DNA from 2 places in the Inquilinus sp. CA228 genome. Region 1 is predicted to be linked to the other one. Evidence: riboswitches for the same ligand, from Rfam matches in the RefSeq annotation. Region 1 holds a riboswitch; the other holds the start of a gene.
What was found. A riboswitch is a leader RNA that binds a small molecule or an ion and turns the genes downstream of it on or off. The one in region 1 is predicted to bind cobalamin.
Positions count from the first base shown of each region.

Region 2: it holds a riboswitch for cobalamin, as region 1 does, so the genes downstream of both, ACTOWL_RS14135 (GNAT family N-acetyltransferase) here and ACTOWL_RS17420 (TonB-dependent receptor plug domain-containing protein) in region 1, are expected to answer to the same signal.

Region 1 is NZ_JBQJIK010000032.1:32,120-39,288, reverse strand. It holds gene ACTOWL_RS17445 (ATP-grasp domain-containing protein) at 1-830, opposite strand, end outside; gene ACTOWL_RS17440 (hypothetical protein) at 845-1,570, opposite strand; gene ACTOWL_RS17435 (CoA-acylating methylmalonate-semialdehyde dehydrogenase) at 1,728-3,221, shown strand; gene ACTOWL_RS17430 (FMN-dependent NADH-azoreductase) at 3,294-3,917, opposite strand; gene ACTOWL_RS17425 (LysR substrate-binding domain-containing protein) at 4,041-5,057, shown strand; cobalamin riboswitch at 5,053-5,248, shown strand; gene ACTOWL_RS17420 (TonB-dependent receptor plug domain-containing protein) at 5,351-7,169, shown strand, end outside.
Region 2 is NZ_JBQJIK010000024.1:71,572-78,740, forward strand. It holds gene ACTOWL_RS14125 (calcium-binding protein) at 1-1,217, shown strand, start outside; gene dapF (diaminopimelate epimerase) at 1,243-2,082, opposite strand; cobalamin riboswitch at 2,179-2,373, shown strand; gene ACTOWL_RS14135 (GNAT family N-acetyltransferase) at 2,465-3,046, shown strand; gene ffh (signal recognition particle protein) at 3,206-4,603, shown strand; gene ACTOWL_RS14145 (VOC family protein) at 4,617-5,012, shown strand; gene rpsP (30S ribosomal protein S16) at 5,053-5,421, shown strand; gene rimM (ribosome maturation factor RimM) at 5,479-6,027, shown strand; gene trmD (tRNA (guanosine(37)-N1)-methyltransferase TrmD) at 6,029-6,841, shown strand; gene rplS (50S ribosomal protein L19) at 6,838-7,169, shown strand, end outside.

The DNA of each region.
Region 1 (7,169 bases):
CGCTCTCGGCCCTCGCCGAAGCCGCTCCGGCCGCCCTCGGTGTCGCGGCTGCCCGACAGGCTGGCATTGTCGCGCATGGTCATGAAGGCCCCGCCGGTCTCGCTGCCCGGATCCTTGCCCAGCCGGGCGATGCCCAGGGACGCGGCCAGCGGCCGGCCGACATCCATGAAACTGATCCGGATGTCGTGGCCCGGCAGGAAGGGCTGGATCACGGCCCGGTCGCGATAGCGGTCCCATAGCCGCGCCGCGACCTCCAGGGCCGCCGCCGCGTCCGCCGTCCTCGAATCGGCGAAGATGCCGATCTTGGCGCCGAGCGTGTTCGGCTTGACGAAGAACGGCCCCGGCCCGTCCAGCACCGCGGCGCCGGCGATCACCCGCCGGCCCTCGGCCAGGGCAGTCGGCGGCACCGGCAGGCCGGCCGCCGCGGCCAGGGCGGTGCATTTGAACTTGTCCTGGCACAGGTGCTGGGCCTGAGGCGGGCTGCCATAGCTGCCGATCCCGGCCAGCCGCGCCAGGGCGCTGACGGCGCTGCCGCGGTAATAGGCGATGCCGTCGGTCTGGCACCACAGGATGGTGTCGTCGCGCCGGGCGACGAGGTCGGGCAGGGCGCCGATCAGCCCGTCGAGCTCGACGAATTCGGCCTCCAGCCCGGCCTCGGCGAGCGTCGCCGCAAGCTCCGGCCGGATCGCGGCCAGATCCGTCGCCTGGGCCAGGTAGCAGGCGATTTCCGCCGCCGCGGCGGGATCGAAGCCGGCCGCCTCCAGCCGTGCCCGGCACGCCGCTTCGGGTTCGTACGTGATGACCACGCGGCGGAGCGGGGAGGGCGGCATCGGCGGCTCCTGGATCAGGGGAAGGCGCAGACCTCGTTGGTGACGCGGACGAAGCTGCGCTCGCCCTCGACCAGGCTGAAGCGGTACTCCTTGTCGCCGACCACGATGGTCTGGAACAGCGGCAGCACGCCGGTGGCGGTGGCCTGCTTGCCGTCGATGCCGCGGAAGGTGACGGTCACGGACTTGGCCGGGTCGAACCACGCTTGCGCCTTGTTGTTGTCGTCCAGCGCGCTCTCGCCGCGGCCGGTCACGGCGATGGTGTTGTTGGCGAAGGCAACCGAGCTGTTCGAGCCGGTGGCGTTCTGGGTCGGCAGGATGAAGCGCTTGCTCTCGCCCGGCTTGCAGTCGCGCGGCGCCGAGGCCTGGTCGATGTAGAAGGCCAGGCGCTGCGGGTCGAGCCCGGTCTGCAGCCGCTGCGCCACCTTGTCGGCCAGCTCGCGATAGGTGCCGGTCGGCACCTCGCGCTCGAATCGGGCCATCAGCTCGCGGTACTGGATCTGCGCCGTCTGCGCCGCCGCCTGCAGCCGCACCCGGTCCTGCTCCAGCCCGGTCTTGTCCTGAGACAGCGTGCCGACCTGGGCCTGCAGCGTCGCGATCTGACCGCGCGTCCGCTCGACCCCGATCTGATAGGCGAAGGCCGCCACCACCACCAGCACGGTGATCGAGAAGAACACGCGGATGATCGCGCCCCAGACGCGCCGCCGGTAGCGACTCTCCGGATCGTAAAGACCGAGACCCATGAACCCCATCCAAATCCTTTGCCGGCGGGCGCCGCCGCCGTAGCATGGCCGACAGTTACGACAGCGGGCCCCCGGCCGCCAAGCCCGTCGCGACGGGCGCGGCAAATCGGGCGGCTGTCCGACCTGTCGGCAAGAGAGAATTCTGGAGGAGCGCAGCGTGGGTTCGATCCATCACTTCATCGACGGCAAGGCCGCGCCCGGCCGCAGCGGCCGGGCCGGGGATGTGTGCAACCCGGCAACCGGCGAGGTCTCGGGCCGCGTCGACTTCGCCTCGGCCGAGGAGGCCGGCGCCGCCATCGACTCCGCCCGCAAGGCGCTGCCCGGCTGGGCGGCGACGCCGACGGTGATCCGCGCCCGCGTGATGTTCCGCTTCAAGCAGCTGATCGAGGAGAACATCGAGGAACTGGCGCAAATCGTCACCGCCGAGCACGGCAAGGTGCTGTCCGACGCCAAGGGGTCGATCCAGCGCGGCCTCGAGGTGGTCGAGTTCGCCTGCGGCATCCCGCATCTGCTGAAGGGCGAGTTCAGCGAGAATGTCGGGCGCGAGATCGACAGCTTCTCGATCCGCCAGCCGGTCGGCGTCTGCGCCGGCATCACGCCGTTCAACTTCCCGGTGATGGTGCCGCTGTGGATGTTCTCGGTCGCCATCGCCTGCGGCAACACCTTCGTGCTGAAGCCGTCGGAGAAGGACCCGTCCGCCGCCAACTGGCTGGCCGCCAAGCTGCTCGAGGCCGGCGCCCCTCCGGGCGTGCTGAACGTGGTGCATGGCGACAAGGTCGCGGTCGACACGCTCTTGACCCATCCGGGCGTGGCGGCGGTCAGCTTCGTCGGCTCGACCGCGATCGGCGAGTACATCTATGCGACCGCGGCGGCGCATGGGAAGCGGGTGCAGGCGCTGTGCGGCGCCAAGAACCACATGGTGGTGATGCCGGACGCCGACCTCGACAAGGCGGTCGACGCGCTGATGGGCGCGGGCTACGGCTCGGCCGGCGAGCGCTGCATGGCGATCTCGGTGGCGGTGGCGGTCGGCGATGTCGGCGACAGGCTGATCGCCAAGCTGGAGCCGAAGGTGCGGGCGCTGAAGGTGGCGCCGGGCACCGACCCCGAGGCCGAGATGGGGCCGCTGGTGACGAAGCAGCACTACGACAAGGTGCGCGGCTATGTCGACATCGGCGTCCAGGAGGGCGCCAGGCTGGTGGTCGACGGCCGCGGCCTGAGGCTGCAGGGCTATGAGAACGGCTATTTCGTCGGCGGCTGCCTGTTCGACCAGGTGCAGCCGGAAATGCGGATCTACCGGGAGGAGATCTTCGGGCCCGTGCTGTCGGTGGTGCGGACGCCGGATTTCGCCACCGCGCTGGACCTCGTGAACAAGCACGAATACGGCAACGGCACCGCGATCTTCACCCGCGACGGCGACGCGGCACGGACCTTCGTCAGCAACTGCAATGTCGGCATGGTCGGCGTCAACGTGCCGATCCCGGTGCCGATGGCGTTCCACAGCTTCGGCGGCTGGAAGCGCTCGGCCTTCGGTGATCTCGGCATGTACGGGCCGGACGGGGTGCGCTTCTACACCAAGCTGAAGACGGTGACCGAGCGCTGGCCGACCGGCATCAAGGGCGGGGCGGAGTTCACCATGCCGGTGATGCGCTGACCCTTCGGTCCGGGACTTGAGAACGACGAGGCGGGCGAAAGCCCGCCTCGTTGCGTTTCGGACGGTGGCGGCTCAGGCCGCCACGGCCAGGCCCAGGGTGGCCTTGGCCTGCTGGTGCGCCTCGGCGACGGCGCGATCGCGGTGCTCCGGCCCGTATCCCAGCCCTTCGGCGCGCACGAACTCGATGTCGGTGACGCCGATGAAGCCGAGCACGGAGCGCAGATAGGCCTCCTGGTGATCCAGGGCCTCGAGACCGGCGGTGTAGATGCCGCCGCGCGTGGAGACGACGATCACCTTGCGCCCGCCGGCCAGGCCGACCGGGCCGGTCTCGCTGTAGCGGAAGGTCCGCCCTGCCTGGGCCAGCCGGTCGATCCAGGCCTTCAGCTGGGTCGGCACCGAGAAGTTGTACATCGGCGCGCCGATCACCACCACGTCGGCCGACAGGAACTCCTCGACGACGCTGTCGATCAGCGCGCGCTCCTGCGCTTGGACCGGCGTCAGCTCGGCATCCTTGCCGAACTTGATCACGGCCAGACGCTCGGCGGTCAGATGCTCGGGCGCGTCGGCGACGAGGTCGCGATACGCCAGCTCGGCCTGCGGGTGGCGGGCGCGCCAGGCGTCGACGGTCGCCTTGGTCAGCTGGCGCGACACCGAGGCGTCGCCAAGCGGGCTGGAATCGATCTGCAGGATCTTCATGGACCCCTCCGTGGGTGTAAATGACATCGGCATTGCATTTACGGATGGAGGCAATCCACCTGTAGACTGGAATTTCGCGATGGATCGTTCTATCTGTGAGACAATAAACTGCGGGTGACGGCCATGCTCGACCTCAACGACCTCCGCCTCTTCGCCAAGGTGGCGCAACTGGGCGGCTTCACCGCCGCCGGCCGGGCCCTCGGCCTGCCCAAGTCGCGGCTCAGCCGCCGCATCGCGGCGCTGGAGGAGGGGCTCGGCGTCCGGCTGCTGCAGCGCTCCACCCGCCGGCTGTCGCTGACCGATGTCGGCGAGACCTTCCTGCGCCATTGCGAGACCATGCTGGCCGAGGCCGAGGCGGCGGAGCAGGCGGTGGCCCAGGCGCGGTCGGAGCCGAGCGGGCTGATCCGCGTCACCTGCCCGCACATCCTGGCGCAGACCATGGTCGCGCCGCTGATCAACAGCTTCCTGGCCGCCCATCCGGCGGTGCGCATCGCCATGGAGCTGACCGGCCGCCGCGTCGACGTGATCGACGAGCGGGTCGACCTGGCCTTCCGGGTGCGCAAGCCGCCGACCGAGCCCTCCGATGTCGTCGTCCGGGTGCTGGCCCAGACCCGCGGCGTGGTGGTGGCGGCGCCGACGCTGCTCGACCGGATCGGCCGCCCCACGGAGCCGGTCGATCTGATCCGCCTCGGCACGCTCGACCTGCACCATGCCGACGGTCGCCATGTCTGGACCCTGGTCGACGCGGCAGGCGCGCCGCAATCGGTGCCGCATGTGCCGCGGCTGGCCAGCGACGACATGTTCACCCTGCGTCAGGCCGCGATCGACGGGCTCGGCGCCGCGCTGCTGCCGGACTATATCTGCCGGCCGGCGATCGAGGCCGGGCTGCTGGAGCATGTGCTGTTCGACTGGCGCGTGCCGGAGGGCGAGGTGCAGGCGGTGTTCGCCTCGCGCCGCGGCCTGGTGCCGGCGGTGCGGGCCCTGGTCGACCATGTCGTGCGCTGGGTGCCGCGGATGGTGGCGATCTGCGACAGCGAGCTGCGCGAGGAGGACCGGCTGCCGCCCTATGCCGATTCCGGCGCCAACGCCGCCGCGCTCGGCCTCGATGCGCTGTTGACGGCGCGGCCGGCCGCCCACTAGCTTCGCTGCGACGGTTCCTTCGGGATCAAAAGGGAACGCGGTGCGGGCTTCGGCCCAACGCCGCGGCTGCCCCCGCAACTGTGAGCGGCGAGTCATCCGTCAACATGCCACTGGGGGTTTCGGGCCCCGGGAAGGCGACGGAAGGGCGACGACCCGCAAGCCAGGAGACCTGCCGTCAGTCGTGGTCACGCGCGAGCACGCCGGGCGGGGTGTCCTGGTGGTTGCCGAACCGGCGCAGGCCGGGGAGACAGCGTTCGCGGTGACGTGCCACAAGCGTGTCCCCCGAGGTCTCCATGTCCGTTCCGTCCCGCTACATCCTGGTCCTGCTCGCGGCCGGCGTCTCCATGCCCGCGGAGGGCCAGGAGGCCGAGCCCGGCCTGACGCTCCCGCCGATCGTGGTCACCGCCAACCGCACGCCGACCCCGGCGGACCAGGTCGGCAGCGCCGTTACCGTGATCACCCGGCAGGAGTTGGAGGACCGGCAGATCCACCAGCTTTCCGACGTGCTGCGCGAGGTGCCGGGCGTCGCCGTCAACCGCACCGGCCCGCTCGGCGGGCTGACCCAGCTGCGCATCCGCGGCTCGGAAGGCAACCAGACGCTCGTGCTGATCGACGGCATCGAGGTCAACGACCCCTCGGCGGGGTCGGAGTTCGACTTCGCCCATCTGATGGCCGACGACATCGAGCGGATCGAGGTGCTGCGCGGACCGCAGAGTGCCCTCTATGGGTCGGACGCGATCGGCGGCGTGGTCAACATCGTCACCCGGCGCGGCGAGGGACCGGTGGGCAGCACCGCCTCGGTCGAGGGCGGCGGCTACGGCACGTTGCGCGGAAACGCCTCGGTCAGCGGCGGCAATGACGACCTCGACTATCTGATCGGCACCGCCGGCCTGCGCACCGACGGCGCGTCGTCCGCCCGCCATGGCAGCGAGGCCGACGGGTACCGCAACGGCACGATCTACACCAAGATCGGGCTGCACCCGAACGAGCTGGTCGATATCGACGTGGTCGGCCGCTACACCCGCTTCCGCACCGATCTCGACGGCTTCGCCGGGGGCGTCGGCGCCATCGACAGCAAGGACGACGTCGACGGCTCGACCTTCCTCGGCCGCATCCAGGGCAAGCTCAAGCTGCTCGACGGCCGGTGGGAGCACATCGTCGGCCTGTCCTACACCGACGACAGCCGCGACTATCGCGACGGCGACGACGTCATCACCAGCAGCTATCGCGGCAAGACCACAAGGGTCGACTACCAGACCAACCTGACGCTGGACAGCGAGGCATTGCTGCCGGCCGAGCACCGCCTGACCTTCGCCGTCGACCATGAGGAGCAGCAGGCCGACAGCAGCAGCGGCTTCGCCGATTTCAGCCGCCGGATCGGCGCCACCGGGCTGGTCGGGCAGTATCAGCTCGGCCTGCTCGACAGCCTGTTCCTGACCGGCAGCGTGCGGCACGACCTGAACGACCTGTTCAACGACACCACCACCTACCGCCTGACCGCCGCTTACCGGATCGAGGCCACGGGCACCAAGCTGCGCGCCTCCACCGGCACCGGGGTGAAGAACCCGACGCTGTTCGAGCTGTACGGCTTCACCAACACCTATCGCGGCAATCCCGACCTGAAGCCGGAGCATGCGGAGGGCTGGGACGCCGGCTTCGACCAGGAGATCTGGGGCGACCGGGTGGTGCTGGACGCGACCTGGTTCGAGCAGCGGATCAGCGACCTGATCGTCGGCAACGGGCAGAGCTCGGCCAACCTGCCGGGCACGGCCACGGCGCGCGGGGTGGAGCTGGGTCTGTCGGTGACGCCGGTCGACGACCTGACCATCCGCGCCGCCTACACCTACACCGACGCGGAGGACGCGACCGGGGCGGATCTGGTGCGCCGGCCGCGCAACATCGCCAGCCTCAACGTCAACTACCGGTTCCTGGAGGGTGCTGCGAACGTCAATCTCGGCGTCGACTACAACGGCCGGCAGAAGGACCTGGCCTTCGACGAGGTGTTCAATTCCTCGCCGGTGACGCTGGACGGCTATACGCTGGTGAACCTGGCGGCGTCGTACCAGATGAGCGACAGGGTGCAGGTCTATGGCCGGATCGACAACCTGCTGG
Region 2 (7,169 bases), on a different contig from region 1:
GCGAAGCGGATGGGTTCATCATTTCGGTCGAGAATGTCATCGGCAACTCAAGCAACGACGTCCTGACCGGGAACAGCGTCGCGAACTCGCTCCAAGGCGCGTTCGGCAACGACGTGCTTCGGGGCGGAGCGGGAGCCGATCTGCTCAACGGCGGCGCCGGTTCCGATTCGGCGAGCTACGCGAACAGCAGCGCCGGCGTCACCGTCAGCCTGGTGACGGGCAGCGGATCCGGCGGCGACGCGGCCGGCGACGTGCTGGTGTCGATCGAAAGCCTGACCGGCAGTGCGTTCGACGACACCCTGACCGGGGATGGCGGCGGAAATGTGCTGAACGGCGGCGCGGGCAACGACATCCTCCGCGGCGGGGCCGGCCCCGACTGGCTGGACGGCAGCTCCGGCAACGATCTGGTCAGCTACTGGGACAGCTCGGTTGGGGTGACGGCCAATCTGGCGACCGGCCAGGGGTCCGGCGGCGACGCCCAGGGCGATGTCTATCTCGGGATCGAGATGCTGAACGGCAGCCAGGGCAACGACGCCCTCACGGGCAATACCGGAGCCAATGGCCTGTTCGGCTGGGGCGGCGACGATATCCTGCGCGGAGGGGCCGGCGCCGACCGGCTGGACGGCGGTGCCGGCACGGACCTCGTCAGCTATTGGGACAGCTCCGTCGGCGTGACCGTGAACCTGCTGACCGGTTTCGGCAGCGGCGGCGACGCGCAGGGCGACGGCTACACATCGGTCGAGAACGTCAATGGCAGCCAGGGCGGCGACACGCTGATCGGCAACGCGGTCGCCAATGTGCTGAACGGCTATGCCGGCGCCGATTCGCTCAATGGCGGCGGCGGCCAGGACGTGCTCGATGGCGGCGCCGGAAAAGATACCCTGACCGGCGGCGCCGATGCGGACCGCTTCGTCTTCAGCGCGGTCGGGGACAGCGTGGTCGGCGCTGGCGCCGACCGGATCGCCGACTTCGTCCGGGCCCAGGGCGACAAGATCGATCTGTCGGCGATCGACGCCGTCACCGGCGTCGCCGGCAACCAGTCCTTCACCTTCATCGGCTCCGGGCTGTTCACGCACCATGCCGGCGAGTTGCGCGCCGCCAACACCAGCCCTGGCGTCACCACCATCGCCGGCGACGTCAACGGCGACGGCGTCTCCGACTTCCACATCGTGCTCACCGGCAACTTCGCCCTCGTCGCCGGCGACTTCGTGCTCTGACCCGCGCGGACGGCTGGCCGCGGGGTCAGCCGTCCAGCAGGCCGCGCGACAGGATGCCGGCGAAGCTGGTCTCGGCCGGGCCGGTCATCAGCACATGGCCGTCGCTCTCGCGCCATTCGATCAGGAGGGTGCCGCCGTCGAGGTCGACCCAGGCGGTGCGCTCGGCCAGGCCTCGGCGCACGGCGGCCACGGCGGCGGCGCAGGCGCCGCTGCCGCAGGCCTGGGTGACGCCGACGCCGCGCTCCCACACCCGATAGCGCAGCCGGTCGCGGGCCAGCATCTGGACCACGCCGATATTGGCGCGCTCGGGGAACAGCGGGTCGTGCTCCAGCACCGGGCCGACGCCGTCGATCTGCACCTTCTCGGCGTCCGGCACGAAGAACACGGCGTGCGGGTTGCCCATCGACACGCCGACCGCGTCCGACAGCGCGCCGGACGACACCGGCAGGTGCAGCGTGTCGGCCTCATGCGCCAGCGGGATGTCCTGCCAGCCCAGCCGGGCCGGGCCCATGTCGACGGTGACGCCGCCCTGGGGGGCGTTGCGGCATTCCAGCAGGCCGCTGCGGGTCTCGACCACGGCCCGGTCGGCGCCGCTGTCGGCCATCACCAGCGCGGCGACGCAGCGCGTGCCGTTGCCGCAGGCGCCCGATTCGGTGCCGTCGGCATTGAGGATGCGCATGAACACGTCGGCGCCTGCGGTCTGCGCCGGCTCGATCACCAGCAGCTGGTCGAAGCCGACGCCGCGGTGCCGGTCGGCGATGCGCCGCGCCTGGTCGGGATGGATCGGGATCGGCCGCTCGCGCGCGTCCAGCACCACGAAGTCGTTGCCCAGCCCGTGCATCTTCCAGAACGGCAGCCCGTCCATCGCCCGCTCCCAAGTCTCTCCCGCTCTCATATGGCATCAACCGGCCTCGGTGCGCGAGGGCGGAGCCCTGCGTGATCGACAGGGCGAGGGCCGGCGGCTAGCATGACGGCCGACGGTGCCCCGGGAGACCGGGGTGAAAAGGGAAGCCGGTGAGCCTATTCGGGCAAGGCCGGCGCTGCCCCCGCAACTGTAAGCGGCGAGCCCGCGCCCGAAGCCACCGGCTGATCCCGGGAAGGGGGCGTGCGGCGGCGACCCGCGAGCCAGGAGACCTGCCGTCGGATGAGTGCGTGTGACGGGGCGGGGTGTCCCCGGGCGGCGCGTCGGACGGCAGCCTGTCCGGCCGGCCCCTCCCGGACCCCTGCCGAAGGCGGGAGATGCTGTGGTGTCCGATCTGACCGTGCGGCCGCTGGTGGCCGCGGATGTGCCGATGCTGCTCGACATGCTGCGCGAGCTCGCGGCAATCGCCGGCGAGCAAGCGGCGATGACGGCGCAGCGCGCCGATCTCGACGAGGCGCTGGCCGAGGTGCCGCCGCGCTTCCGCGGCCTGCTCGCCGAGGATGGCAGCGGCGTGGTCGGCTATGTCAGCTACACCATCGACTATTCGATCTGGACCGGCGGCGACTTCATCCGGGTCGACGACGTCTATGTCCGCGACCGGGCGCGCGGCCGCGGCATCGGCCGGCAGCTGATGCGGTCGCTGGCCGATATCGGCGTGTCCCAGGCGATGCGGGTGCGCTGGGAGATGGCGTCGGACAATGCCGATGCCCGCCGGCTCTATGCCGGCATCGGCGCGGCGCCGGAGGACAAGACCATCTGGCGCTGGCCGGTCGCGGCCATGGAGGCCTTTCTCGACCGCAGTGAGCCGCCGCCGTCGACCGCCGAGGGCGCCGTCCCCTCCGAAGCCGGCCGCGGCCTGCCGGGCGAGGACGGCTTCATCCTGGTGCTGCGTCGGGAGAAGGACTGACCGTTCGGCCGGGCCGCGGTTGACTCCGCGGCCCCATCCGCCTAAAAGACCGACCGTTGCGGGATCGGCCCGCAGCGAGACCCCAAGGGGTGCCGCCAGTTCGCGAGTGTCGCGCACTGGCGCTTTTCCGTTTGGGGTTGCGGAATTCGAAGGGCGATCATGTTCGAAGGTCTGAGCGGCCGTCTCGGCGACATCTTCGACCGGCTTCGCAAGCGCGGCGCGCTGACGGAGGCCGATGTCGGCGCCGTCATGCGCGAGGTGCGCGTGGCGCTGCTCGAGGCCGATGTCGCCCTGCCGGTGGTCAAGGACTTCGTCGACAAGGCGCGCGAGCGGGCGGTCGGGGCGGAGGTGCTGCGCTCGGTCACCCCCGGCCAGCAGGTCATCAAGATCGTCCATGACTGCCTGATCGAGATGCTGGGCGGCACGCCCGGCGAGGCGCCGGACCTCAACGCCGCGACCCCGATCAACCTGATCGCCGTGCCGCCGGTGCCGGTGCTGATGGTCGGCCTGCAGGGCTCGGGCAAGACCACCACCACCGGCAAGCTCGCCCTGCGCCTGAAGGATCGCGACAACCGCAAGGTCCTGATGGCGTCGCTCGACACGCGGCGCCCGGCGGCGCAGGAGCAGCTGAAGATCCTGGGCGAGCAGATCGGCGTCACCACCCTGCCGATCATTGCTGGGCAGGAGCCGCTGGCCATCGCCCGCCGCGCCATGGAGCGCGGCCGGCTCGAGGGCTTCGACGTCGTCCTGCTCGACACCGCTGGCCGCCTCGCCATCGACGAGGAGCTGATGGCCGAGGTGGTGGCGATCCGCGACGCCACCAAGCCGACCGAGACCCTGCTGGTGGCCGACGCCATGACCGGCCAGGACGCGGTCAACGTCGCCCGCACCTTCCATGAGCGGGTCGGCATCACCGGCATCGTCCTGACCCGGGTCGACGGCGACAGCCGCGGCGGCGCCGCCCTGTCGATGCGCGCCGTCACCGGCCAGCCGATCAAGCTGATCGGCGTGGGCGAGAAGATGGACGCGCTGGAGCTGTTCCATCCCGACCGTATCGCCAACCGCATCCTTGGCATGGGCGACGTCGTCAGCCTGGTCGAGAAGGCGGCGCAGACGATCGAGAAGGAGGATGCCGAGAAGCTCGCGGCCAAGATCCAGAAGGGCGAGTTCGACCTCGAGGACCTCGCCTCCCAGCTGCGCCAGATGCGCAAGATGGGCGGGCTGCAGGGGCTGATGGGCATGCTGCCCGGCGTCGGCAAGATCAAGGACCAGATGAAGACTGCCGGCATGGACGACAAGATGATCAAGCGGCAGGAGGCGATCATCTCCTCGATGACGCCGGTCGAGCGCCGCAACCCGAAGATCATCCACGCCAAGCGCAAGGTGCGGATCGCCGCCGGCTCCGGCACATCGGTGCAGGACGTCAACAAGCTGCTGAAGCAGCATCAGCAGATGGCCGACATGATGAAGCGGATGAAGAAGCTGGGGAAGGCCGGGATGATGCGCGGCATGCCCAAGCTGCCGCCCGGCATGCTGCCGCCCGGCTTCAAGATGTGAGGAGGGGATCGTCATGACCATGATGCTCGACCACGTCTCCATCGGCGTCGCCGACCTGGGCGCCAGCCGTGCCTTCTACGACGCGGCGCTGGCGCCGCTCGGCTACGGCCGCATTCTCGATTTCGACGACGCCACCGGCTATGGCGAGCCGATGCCGGCGCGGACCGGCCATTTCTGGATCGGCAAGGCCGAGGCCGGCAAGCTGGCGCCGATGCCCGGCCTGCACATCGCCTTCGGCGCGCCGGACCGGGCCTCGGTCGACGCCTTCCATGCCGCGGCCCTGGCCGCCGGCGGCCGCGACAACGGCGCGCCGGGCCCGCGGCCGCACTACCACCCGAACTACTATGGCGCCTTCGTGATCGACCCCGACGGGCACCACGTCGAAGCCGTCTGTCACGACCCCGCCTGAGTTTCCCCAACAGCAAGCTTGACCTGAGGAGAGTACCGTAATGTCCGTCAAGATCCGCCTGACCCGTGGCGGCGCCAAGAAGCGCCCGTTCTACTCGATCGTGATCGCCGACACGCGCAGCCCGCGCGACGGCCGCTTCGTCGAGAAGGTCGGCACCTACAACCCGATGCTGGCGAAGGATCATCCGGAGCGCCTGGTGCTGAAGGCCGACCGGATCAAGCATTGGCTGTCGGTCGGCGCCCAGCCGACCGATCGCGTCGCCAAGTTCCTCGGCCAGGCCGAGCTGGCGCCGATGCCGGTGTATCGCGAGAGCCCGTCGAAGTCGGCGCCGAAGGCGAAGGCCCAGGAGCGCGCCAAGGCTGCGGCCGAGGCCGCCGCCAAGGCCGCCGAGGCTCCGGCCGAGGCCTGATCCGTACGGGCGCCCTTGCCCCGCGCGGGGTGAAGGGTGCCGGCCGGATTCTCCGCCATGACTTCATCCTCCAAGGTCTGCGTCGGCCAGATCACCGGGGCGCACGGCGTCCGCGGCCTGGTGAAGGTCAAGCCCGTCACCGCCGCCCCGGAGGACCTGACCGCCTACGGCCCGGTCTCTGACGAGGCCGGGGCGCGGCGCCTCGCCCTGCAACTGCTGTCCTGGGCCAAGGACCACTGGATCGTGCGGGTCGAGGGCGTCGCCGACCGCGACGCGGCCGACGCCCTGCGCGGCCTGCGGCTCTATGTCGACCGCGCCGCCCTGCCGGAGCCCGAGGAGGACGAGTTCTACCACGCCGACCTGGTCGGCCTGGCGGCGGTGCTGGCGGACGGGACCGTCTTCGGCACGGTCCGCGCCGTGTTCGATTTCGGCGCCGGCGAGATGCTGGAGATCGCGCGGGTCGAGGGCAGCGCCGTGATGCTGCCCTTCACCCGGGCCGCGGTGCCGGTGGTCGACATCGCCGGCCGCCGCATCGTGATCGACCCGCCGGCCGGGCTCCTGGAGCCGGCGGAACAGCCGCCGGAAGAGGGCGAGGACGAGGCCTGAAATGCCTTGGACCGCCCGCATCCTGACGCTGTTTCCGGAGATGTTTCCGGGCCCGCTCGGCCAGTCCCTGGCCGGCAGGGCGCTGGCACGCGGCGACTGGATGCTGGAATCGGTGGACATTCGCGGCTTTGCGCGCGATAAGCACCGCTCGGTCGACGACGCCCCCTTCGGGGGCGGCGCCGGCATGGTCATGCTTCCCCAGGTCTTGGACGACGCCGTGCAGGCGGTCCGCCGCCCGGGGGAGCGGCTGATCTATCTGAGCCCCCGCGGCCGGCTGCTCGATCAGGCGCTGGTGCGGAACCTGGCGGCGGAACAGGCGATCGTCCTGCTCTGCGGCCGGTACGAAGGGGTCGACCAGCGGCTTCTCGACGCCCAGGGGGCGGAGGAGGTCAGCCTGGGCGATTTCATCCTGTCCGGCGGCGAGATCGCCGCGCTGGCCCTGATCGATGCCGTGGTGCGCTTGCTCCCCGGCGTCATGGGCAACGCGGAGAGCGCCGGGGAGGAGAGTTTCGGGGCCGAGTTCGGGGCGGGTCTCCTGGAGTACCCGCACTACACCCGGCCGGCCCTGTGGACAGGCGCCGACGGCGCACCGCGCGCGGTGCCGGAGATCCTGGTCTCCGGCGACCACGCCAAGGTGCGGCGCTGGCGGCTGGAACAGGCGGAAAGCATCACCCGGGAGCGACGCCCGGACCTCTGGCAGCGATACCTCGCCGTGAACCCCGAAAGGGCCGAAGGCGGCGGGAGCCACGTCCGAAAGCGCCCGGGCCGAGACCGACGTAGAGACACCAAGGAACAAGAAGGACGAGAGCCATGAACATCATTCAGACGATCGAGCAGGAGCAGATCGACAAGCTGACCGCCGACCGCAAGATCCCGGACTTCCAGCCCGGCGACACGGTCAAGGTGAACGTCAAGGTCATCGAAGGCACGCGCGAGCGTGTGCAGGCCTATGAAGGCGTCTGCATCGGCCGCAAGAACGCCGGCCTGAACAGCCACTTCACCGTCCGCAAGATCAGCTATGGCGAGGGCGTCGAGCGCGTCTTCCCGCTGTACAGCCCGCGCATCGACTCGATCGAGGTCGTCCGCCGCGGCGCCGTCCGCCGCGCCAAGCTGTATTACCTGCGCGACCGCCGCGGCAAGGC